2 regions of the Actinokineospora sp. NPDC004072 genome follow, and region 1 is predicted to be linked to the other one. Evidence: riboswitches for the same ligand, from Rfam matches in the RefSeq annotation. Region 1 holds a riboswitch; the other holds the start of a gene.

Region 1 (4,440 bases):
TGCCGTCCTGGCGGCCGAAGGGGTAGGTCAGCCAGCGCGAGCAGGTGACCAGGCGGGGCGGGTCCGCCTGGGCGAGGTAGGCGGCGAGGTCGGCGCCGGTGGCGGCGCTGGTGACGACGTCGGCGCCGCGGAAGGCTTCGACCTGCGCGCTGAAGTCCCGGGCGCCCTCGGGGTAGGCGGGCTCGTGGAGCACGGGGTGGCCGCACGCGGGCAGGAAGACCCGGCGCAGGGCGTCGCCCTGCACCCCGTCGTTCCACAGCCCCGCGACGACCGGTCGCCGCGCGACTTGGCCCCACATCTCGGCGAAGGCCCGGGCGATGTCGTCGAGCCCCCAGGCGAAGTGGAAGCCGCTGCCGGGGTGGAGCTGCCAGGGCAGCGTCGTGGTCAACGAGGGCACCCCGCGCCGCGCGCACTCCTCCACCACCGCCGGGAGCACCGCGCTGCCCCCCAGCGCCACCACGACCCCCACCCGCTCCCGCGCCAACCGCCGCACCGCCCGCCGCGCCCCCGCCACCGTGGACCGGCTGTCCGCCGTGAAGACCCGCACCCCGCGCCACCGCCCGCACCGCCGCGCGACGAACTCCAGCGGCTCCCCCAACCGCACCAGCCTGCCCGACCTCGGCACCACCACACCGATCCGCAGGGACATGGCACAGGGCTACCAGCGCACCAGCCCCCGCTCAACCGCAGTCACCCGACCCGGTGGTGATCCCCATTCATCGCGGCCCGAATTGCGCGTCGACCGCCCCGGGTGAGACCCAGGTCATTCGGAAACAGGCGCTCGTTTCAATTCCGGTATTGCCGGGTGACCGAATTGGTAGCGAAAATGGTGCGATTGGGACGCGCCGGTCAGGCGTGGACTTCCGGGGGGACCGGGCGGGGGCTGTCCTCGCCGCCGATGACGCGGGCGCCGGGGACGGGGCCGTGGGCGACGCGGACGGTGCGGCAGACGCCTGCGCCTGCCAGCTCGGCGGCCACGTGGAGGGCGGACTGCTCGTCGGCGCAGAGGAAGGCGCAGGTGGGGCCGGAGCCGGAGACGGTGCCAGCGAGGGCGCCCGCGTTGACCCCCGCGCGCAGGGTGCGGCGCAGGCCCGGGCGGAGGGAGACGGCGGCGGCCTGCAGGTCGTTGCCCAGGAGCAGGGCCAGCTGGCGGGGGTCGCCGGTCGCCAGGGCCTCCAGGACCGGTTCGACGGCGCCCGCCCGCGGGGGCGAGCCCTCCGCGCGCAGGCGGTCCAGCTCGCCGAACACCTTCGGCGTCGACAGCCCGCGGCGGTCGAAGGCCAGCACCCAGTGGTAGGTGTGCCGGGACAGCACGGGCACCAGCTGCTCTCCCCGGCCCGTGCCCAGCGCCGTGCCGCCGTAGAGGGTGAACGGCACGTCGCTGCCGATGCGCGCCGCCAGCCGGGCCAGGTCGTCGCGGGTGACGTCCAGCCGCCACAGGGCCGAGAGGCCCACCAGCGTCGCGGCGGCGTCCGCGCTGCCGCCCGCCATCCCGCCCGCCACCGGGATGCCCTTGCGGATCACCACGCGCACGCGCGGCTCCTCCGGGTCGCGGCCGCAGTGGCGGGCGAGCTCCTGCACCGCGCGCCACGCGAGGTTGGAGGGGCCGGTCGGGACCGCGTCGGCGTTCTCGCCCGCGACCTCCACCCCGGGCTCGTCGGCCACGGCGACGGTGACCTCGTCGGTGAGCGACAGCGCCTGGAAGACGGTGGTGAGGTCGTGGTACCCGTCCGGCCGCGCGTCGCCCACCGCGAGGTGCAGGTTCACCTTGGACGGCACGCGAACGGTGACGGGGTGCGGTACGACGGCGAGCACCCGACCAGCCTACGGGTCAGGCGGCGATGCCCTCCGGCCCCCGCACCGGACGCTTGACCACGCCGCCGCGCTCGCTGATCCAGGACAGGGTCGACTCCGCCTGCGCCCCCGACACCCCGAGCAGGAACCGGGCCACCGGGGTTTCCCCCACCCGGGTCAGGCCGCCGCCGATGACCGAGACGTCGGTGCCGAAGCGGCCGCTGGCCTCCGGCAGCAGCGCGCCGACCGCGGCGAAGCCGATCAGCACGACCTCGGCCGTGCGGTCGTGCTTGGCGCGCACGGAGTCGGGGGTGTCGATGGCGGGCAGCAGGGCGTCGGCGATCGGGCTGCCCGGGTTCTGGATCAGCGACAGCAGCGACCCGTTGGCTGCGACCCGCCCGCCCTCCAGCAGCGCGACGTCGTCGGCGATGCGCCGGGCGACCCCGCCGTCGGCGGTGGTGACCAGCACCGTGGTGCCCAGCTCGCTGCGGGCGCGGTCGAGCACGGCCAGCACGCCCGCCGCGCCGTCGGCGTCGAGGTCGGCGGTCGGGTCGTCGGCCAGCAGCAGGCCGGGGTCGCCGACGAGGGCGCGGGCGATCTCCACCCGGGCCCGCTGGCCGGGGGTCAGCTCGGCGGGCAGCGCGCCCGCCCGCGCGGTCAGGCCGATCAGGTCCAGCAGCCTGCCGACCCGCTCGCGCCGCTGCGGCCCGTCGACGCCCGCCTGCTCCAGCGGCATCGCGATGTTGCCCGCCGCGGTGCGCTGCGCCAGCAGCTCGCCCTGCCCGACGACGCCGATGCGGCGGCGGGCGGCGCGCAGCCTGCGCTGGTCGAGCGCGGCGGTGTTGTAGCCCTCGACGCGGACGACGCCGCTGTCGGGGCGGTCCTGCAGGGAGACCAGCCGGGCGAGGGTCGACTTGCCCGACCCGGCCCCGCCGACCACGCCGGTGATCGCGCCGGGCGCGAGGTCGAGCGTGACGTCGTCGATGGCGACGACCTGGCCGGTGCTGGTCCAGAAAGACTTCGTGGCGTTCTCAACGGTGATCATGGCGAATCGGCTCCAGGCGCGCCCGCGCACGCCGACGGCGCGTGCGGGAAGTGGGTGTGTCCGAAGTGGATGTGGGCGAGCGGGCTGTATCAGCTGGATACGCGCATTCGCCGACAGCCGGTCACGGTGCGCCTGCACTCGTCGATGACCCGCCTGCGGGTGAGAATCCCCATCTCTCGGTCCTCCATCGGTCCTGGCGGTAGCACCTGCCCGCGTGGGTGGTTGCTGCGGCGTCGCAGAGCCAGGTCTCTCGGCCGCTCCTGATGGATAGCTGAGCTGAGTACACCCGATCGCCTGGTCGCCGCGCAAGCCGCTCAACGCAGGTTCGGCCGTACCGTTCGCAACGTCACACTCTCGGAGTGCGGACCAGGACCCCGAACGGCCTACTACCGGCGGGTATGCGCGTGTTGAGCAATCCGCGCGAAGTCCTCGACGGCCAACTGCTCGCCCCGGGCCCCCGGGTCGACGCCCGCGGCCAGCAGCGCCGCCTCGGCCGCGGCGGCCGAGCCCGCCCACCCGGCCAGCGCCGCGCGCAGCGTCTTGCGCCGCTGGGCGAAGGCCGCGTCCACGACGGCGAACACCGCGTCGCGGTCGCCTGCGGGCTGCTCCCGCCGCTGGAGCAGCACCAGCGCGGAGTCGACGTTGGGCACCGGCCAGAACACCGCGCGCGGCACGGTCGCCACCCGCCGGGCCGAGGCGTACCAGGCGATCTTGACGCTGGGCACGCCGTAGACCCGGCCGCCCGGCCCGGCCGCCATCCGGTCGGCCACCTCGGCCTGGACCATCACCAGCACCTTGCGCAGCGACGGCACGGCGGCCAGCAGGTGCAGCACGACCGGCACGGCCACGTTGTAGGGCAGGTTCGCCACCAGCGCGGTGGGCGCCAGGGGCAGCTCGGTCACCTTCATCGCGTCCGCGCACACCACGGTCAGCCGATCGGCCAGCTCGGGGGCGCGGTCGGCGACGGTCGCGGGCAGCCTCCCGGCCAGCACGGGATCGATCTCCACGGCGACGACCGCGGCGCACGCGGGCAGCAGCGCCAGCGTCAGCGACCCCAGGCCGGGGCCGACCTCCAGCACCACGTCGTCGGCGGACAGCTCGGCGGTGGCCACGATCCGGCGCACGGTGTTGGGGTCGTGGACGAAGTTCTGCCCGAGCTTCTTGGTCGGCCGCACGCCCAGCGACTCGGCCAGGCCCCGGATCTCCGCCGGGCCCAGCAGGCTCATGGCCGCTCCCGCAGCGCGGGCTTGCCCTCCAGGTTGGACAGCCCGTTCCAGCTCAGGTTGACCAGGTGCGCGGCGACCTCGTCCTTCTTGGGCTTGCGCGCCTCCAGCCACCACTGCCCGGTCAGCGCGACCATGCCCACCAACGCCTGGGAGTACAGCGCGGCCAGCTTGGGGTCGTAGCCGCGCTTGCTGAACTGGACCCCGAGGATGTGCTCGACCTGGCTGGCGATGTCGTTGAGCAGGCTGGAGAACGTTCCGGTGGAGGTCGCCACGGGGGAGTCGCGCACCAGGATGCGGAAGCCGTCGGTGGCGCCCTCGATGTAGTCCAGCAGCGCCTTGGCCGCGCGCTCCAGCAGCAGCCGCGGGTGGGCGTCC
Region 2 (4,440 bases), on a different contig from region 1:
CTGTGCAGCGACCACGACGCGCAGCCGGTGGTGAACACGGGGTCGCTCTACACCTGATGGCCGAGCGCAAGAAGATCCTCCTGCGCCTGGACCCCGCGATCCACGACGCGGTGGCCCGGTGGGCCGGGGACGAGCTGCGCAGCGTCAACGCCCAGATCGAGTTCCTGCTGCGCCGGGCGCTGGCCGAGGCCGGGCGGCTGCCATCGGACGCGGGCGGACCGGCCCGCCGGGGCAGGCCACCCAAGGCGGAGCCGCAGGGCTGAGCCTGTTAACCTGGCTCGTCGCGTCCGTACGGCACTCCGCCGTGGAGGAGAACCGGGGCCTCGCGCCCTCGGAGCCATCGACAAGTGCGCCGCGACCCACCGCACCGCGAAGGAAGGGCTGAGCCATGGCCAACATCAAGTCGCAGCTGAAGCGCATCAAGACCAACGAGAAGCGCCGCCAGCGCAACAAGGCCGTGAAGTCCGCGGTCAAGACCGCGGTGCGCAAGTTCCGCGAGGCCGCGGAGGCGGGCGAGAAGGCCCAGGCCGAGACCCTGATGCGCGCCGCTGGCCGCGCCCTGGACAAGGCCGCGAGCAAGGGCGTCATCCACGCCAACCAGGCCGCGAACAAGAAGTCGGCGATGGCGCTGCGCTTCAACAAGCTGGGCTAAGGCGTTTCCACGGCGGCGCCGCACCCGTTCCCACGGGTGCGGCGCCGCTGTCGTGGGCGCGCCCGCGCGTCGCGCCGGGATGGGGGAGACTCGCGGTATGGAGCCCAAACCCCCGTCGGCGGCGCGCACCTCGCTGTCGCACATCATGACCGCGCTGGACACCAACCTCCTCGGCACCGTCCACGGTGGCGTGGTCATGAAGCTGGTCGATGACGTCGCGGGCGCCGTCGCCCAGCGCCACTCCGGCGGCCCGGCGGTCACCGCGGCGATGGACGGCATGACCTTCCTCCACCCCGTCCGCGTCGGCGACCTGGTCCACGCCCACGCGCAGGTCAACTGGGCGGGCCGCTCCTCGATGGAGGTCGGGGTCCGCGTCCTGGCCGAGCCGTGGGACCGCGCTGGCGTCCCCCCGGTCCGCGTCGCCACCGCCTACCTCGTCTTCGTCGCCGTCGACGCCCACGGCCAGCCCCGGCCGGTCCCCCCGCTCCTGCCCGAGACCGACGAGGACCACCGCCGCCTCCGGGAAGCCGAGATCCGCCGCAAGCACCGCCTCACCCGCCGCGACGAGATCCTGGCCAGCCGCGAGGAACACGCCTGACGCGCTCCACAGCGGACGCGCCGGTGTCCACAGAGGTCTTCCGCGGCGGTCTTCCGCGGCGGTCCTCCGCGGCGGTCTTCCGCGGCGGTCTTCCGCGGCGGTCTTCCGCGGCGGTCTTCCGCGGCGGTCTTCCGCGGCGGTCAGGTGCCGCGGGCGCGGACCAGGCGGAGCACGGCGCGCTCCAAGGCGTAGTCGGCGTCCACGGCGGCGCCCTTGACGTCGGCGTTGACCTCCGCGGCGATCTGCATGGCCTCGACCAGGCCCTCCGCGCGCCAGCCCCGGGACTGGGCCACGGCCTTCTTCACCTTCCACGGCGGCATGCCCAGCTGCTGGGCCAGCCGGAACGGGTCGGTTCGGCCCGCGCCCGCCACCCGGGCGATCGTGCGCACGGCGTCGGCGAGGGCGTCGGCGACCAGGACGTGCGCCACGCCGAGCTGCAGCGCCCAGCGCAGCGCCTCCAGCGCGCCCGCGACGTCGCCGGTGACGGCCTTCTCGGCCACGGCGAACCCGGTGACGTCGGCGCGGCCGCGGTGGTAGCGGCGCACGGCCTCCTCCGAGACCGTGCCGCCGGTGTCGGCGACCAGCTGGGCGGCCGCGGCGGCCAGCTCGCGCAGGTCCGAGCCGACCGAGTCGATGAGCGCGGCGACCGCGGCCGGGTCGGTGCGCCCGCCCGCCCGGCGGATCTCCTCGCGGACGAACGCCTCGCGCTCGGCGGGCTTGGTCAGCTTCGGGCACTCGGTGACGGCCGCTCCGAGCTTGCGCAATGCGGCGACGAGGTCCTTGCCCGCCTTGCGCCCGCCGCCGTTGTGCGCGACGACCAGGACGATGCCCTCCGCGGGCGCCTTGGCGTAAGCGGTGACGGCGGCGGCGATGTCCTGGGTGATCTCCTGCGCGGCGTCCAGGACGATCACCCTGCCCTCGGCGAACAGCGACGGCGAGACGAGTTCGGCCAGCTCAGGGGGTGTGAGGTCGGCCACCCGGACGCGGGTGAGGTCGGCGGCGGGGTCGACCAGCCGCACGCTGTCGAGCGCGGCCCGGACGGCGCGTTCGACCAGCAGTTCCTCCTCGCCCAGCACCAGTTGCAGCGGGGCCGGGGTGACCGCGGGTGACTTCACACGGGCATCCTGCCATGCCACGCCGACACCGCCGGGTAGCGCAAGGGCTCTCGCATGATGGACGTCCTGTTGGTCACGCGGGGCCGCGGTGTCGTAGCGTGTCGGCAAGGCCCATCCCGGGCCGCACAACCGAATACCGCTCATCCAGAGGGGCAGAGGGAACGGCCCGACGAAGCCCCGGCAACCGGCGTGAGTGTCACCTCCTCGTGAGGTCGACCACGACCACGGTGCCAATTCCGACCCGCGGACGCGGGAGAGATGAGGAGATACCTCGCGATGACTGCCGTCGACACCACGCCCGCCCTCGACCTCGGTCCCGCGCGCGCCCTCTCCTGTCGGGAGTGCGGCCACCAGATCCCCCTCGCCGCGGAATTCGCCTGCGCGGAGTGCTTCGGCCCGCTCGAGGTCGCCTACGACTTCGGCACCGTAACCCGCGCCGACATCGAGGCGGGCCCCAAGTCGATCTGGCGCTACCGGCGCCTGCTGCCCGTCCCGCCGGACGTGCAGGCCCACCCCAACACCGAGCCCGGCTTCACCCGCCTGGTGAAGGCCGACCGCCTCGCCGCCGCGCTGGGCGTGAAGTCGCTGTGGGTCAAGGACGACACCGGCAACCCGACCCACTCGTTCAAGGACCGGGTCGTCGCCGTCGCCCTCGCCGCGGCGCGCAAGCTCGGCTTCACGGTGCTGGCCTGCCCCTCCACGGGCAACCTGGCCAACGCCGTCGCGGCCGCTGCCGCCCGCGCGGGCTGGGATTCAGTTGTGCTGATCCCCTCCTCCCTCGAACGCGCCAAGATCCTCACCACCGCGGTGTACGACGGTTCGCTGATCGCCGTCGACGGCAACTACGACGACGTCAACCGCCTGGCCACCGAACTGGCCGCGGAGAACGAGGACTGGGCGTTCGTCAACGTCAACGTGCGCCCGTACTACGCCGAGGGCTCCAAGACCCTCGGCTACGAGGTCGCCGAGCAGCTCGGGTGGCGCCTGCCCGGCCAGGTGGTCATCCCGGTCGCGTCCGGGTCGCAGCTCACCAAGGTGGACAAGGCATTCCGCGAGCTGGCCGCCCTCGACCTGGTGGAGGACACCCCCTACCGCGTCTTCGGCGCCCAGGCCACCGGCTGCGCCCCGGTGTCGGCGGCGTACAAGGCCGACCAGGACGTCATCATCCCGGTCAAGCCCAACACCATCGCCCGGTCGCTGGCCATCGGCGCGCCCGCCGACGGCCCCTACGTCCTCGACACCGTCCGCCGCACGGGGGGCGCGGTGGAAGATGTCACGGACGAGGAGGTCGTCGAGGGCATCCGCCTGCTGGCCCGCACCGAGGGCATCTTCGCCGAGACCGCGGGCGGGGTCACCGTGGCCACGGCGAAGAAGCTCATCGACTCGGGCCAGCTCGACCCGGACGCCGACACCGTCCTGCTGATCACCGGCGACGGCCTCAAGACCCTCGATGCCGTCGAGGACCGCATCGGCCCCAAGGCCGTCGTCCCGCCGACCACGGCCGCGGTGCGCGCGGCCCTGCAGGGCTAGAGTCCACACCGGACTCATCCCGGCGGCCCCCTGGACACCAAGGCGGGCCCGGGGACGACCGCGACGTCTCCCCCGAGATCGGTGCGCCCGGTGCGCGCGCCGATCCGGGCGAGCACGGCGAGCGTCCCCGGGTTCGGGTGCCCGTAGCGGTTGCGCGCCCCGACGCTGACCACCGCCAGCCGCGGCCCGACGGCGGCCAGGAACGCCGGGTCGCTGAACCGCGACCCGTGGTGGGGCACCTTGACCACCTCGGCGGCCAGGTCGATCCCGGACGCCGCCAGGTCGGCCTGGGCGGTGAGCTCGATGTCCCCGGTGAGCAGGACCCGTCCCGCGGTCGTGCTGGCGAGCAGGACGAGCGAGGCGTTGTTGATCGCGCTGCCGTCCGCGTCCTCGGGTTGGGCATCGCCTCCTCTCGGATGGAGCACGTCGATCGTCAGCCCAGGCCAGGTCAGCCTGCGCCCAGCGGTCAGTTCCACCACGGGCACACCGCCCGCGGCGGCGCGCACGCGGTCCCACGCCCAGCCCGGCTGCCTGCCGGGCCCGAC

What was found. A riboswitch is a leader RNA that binds a small molecule or an ion and turns the genes downstream of it on or off. The one in region 1 is predicted to bind S-adenosylmethionine.
Region 2: it holds a riboswitch for S-adenosylmethionine, as region 1 does, so the genes downstream of both, thrC (threonine synthase) here and ACWEPX_RS30875 (methionine ABC transporter ATP-binding protein) in region 1, are expected to answer to the same signal.

What each region holds. Positions count from the first base shown of each region.
Region 1 is NZ_JBSGHB010000029.1:7,441-11,880, forward strand. Features, by position in the region: gene ACWEPX_RS30865 (ABC transporter substrate-binding protein) at 1-649, opposite strand, end outside; gene ACWEPX_RS30870 (4-(cytidine 5'-diphospho)-2-C-methyl-D-erythritol kinase) at 850-1,815, opposite strand; gene ACWEPX_RS30875 (methionine ABC transporter ATP-binding protein) at 1,832-2,839, opposite strand; SAM riboswitch class I at 3,021-3,109, opposite strand; gene rsmA (16S rRNA (adenine(1518)-N(6)/adenine(1519)-N(6))-dimethyltransferase RsmA) at 3,226-4,065, opposite strand; gene ACWEPX_RS30885 (TetR/AcrR family transcriptional regulator) at 4,062-4,440, opposite strand, start outside.
Region 2 is NZ_JBSGHB010000008.1:58,224-62,663, reverse strand. Features, by position in the region: gene ACWEPX_RS14145 (SPFH domain-containing protein) at 1-57, shown strand, start outside; gene ACWEPX_RS14140 (hypothetical protein) at 57-263, shown strand; gene rpsT (30S ribosomal protein S20) at 389-652, shown strand; gene ACWEPX_RS14130 (acyl-CoA thioesterase) at 750-1,250, shown strand; gene holA (DNA polymerase III subunit delta) at 1,391-2,365, opposite strand; SAM riboswitch class I at 2,503-2,630, shown strand; gene thrC (threonine synthase) at 2,642-3,895, shown strand; gene ACWEPX_RS14115 (ComEC/Rec2 family competence protein) at 3,910-4,440, opposite strand, start outside.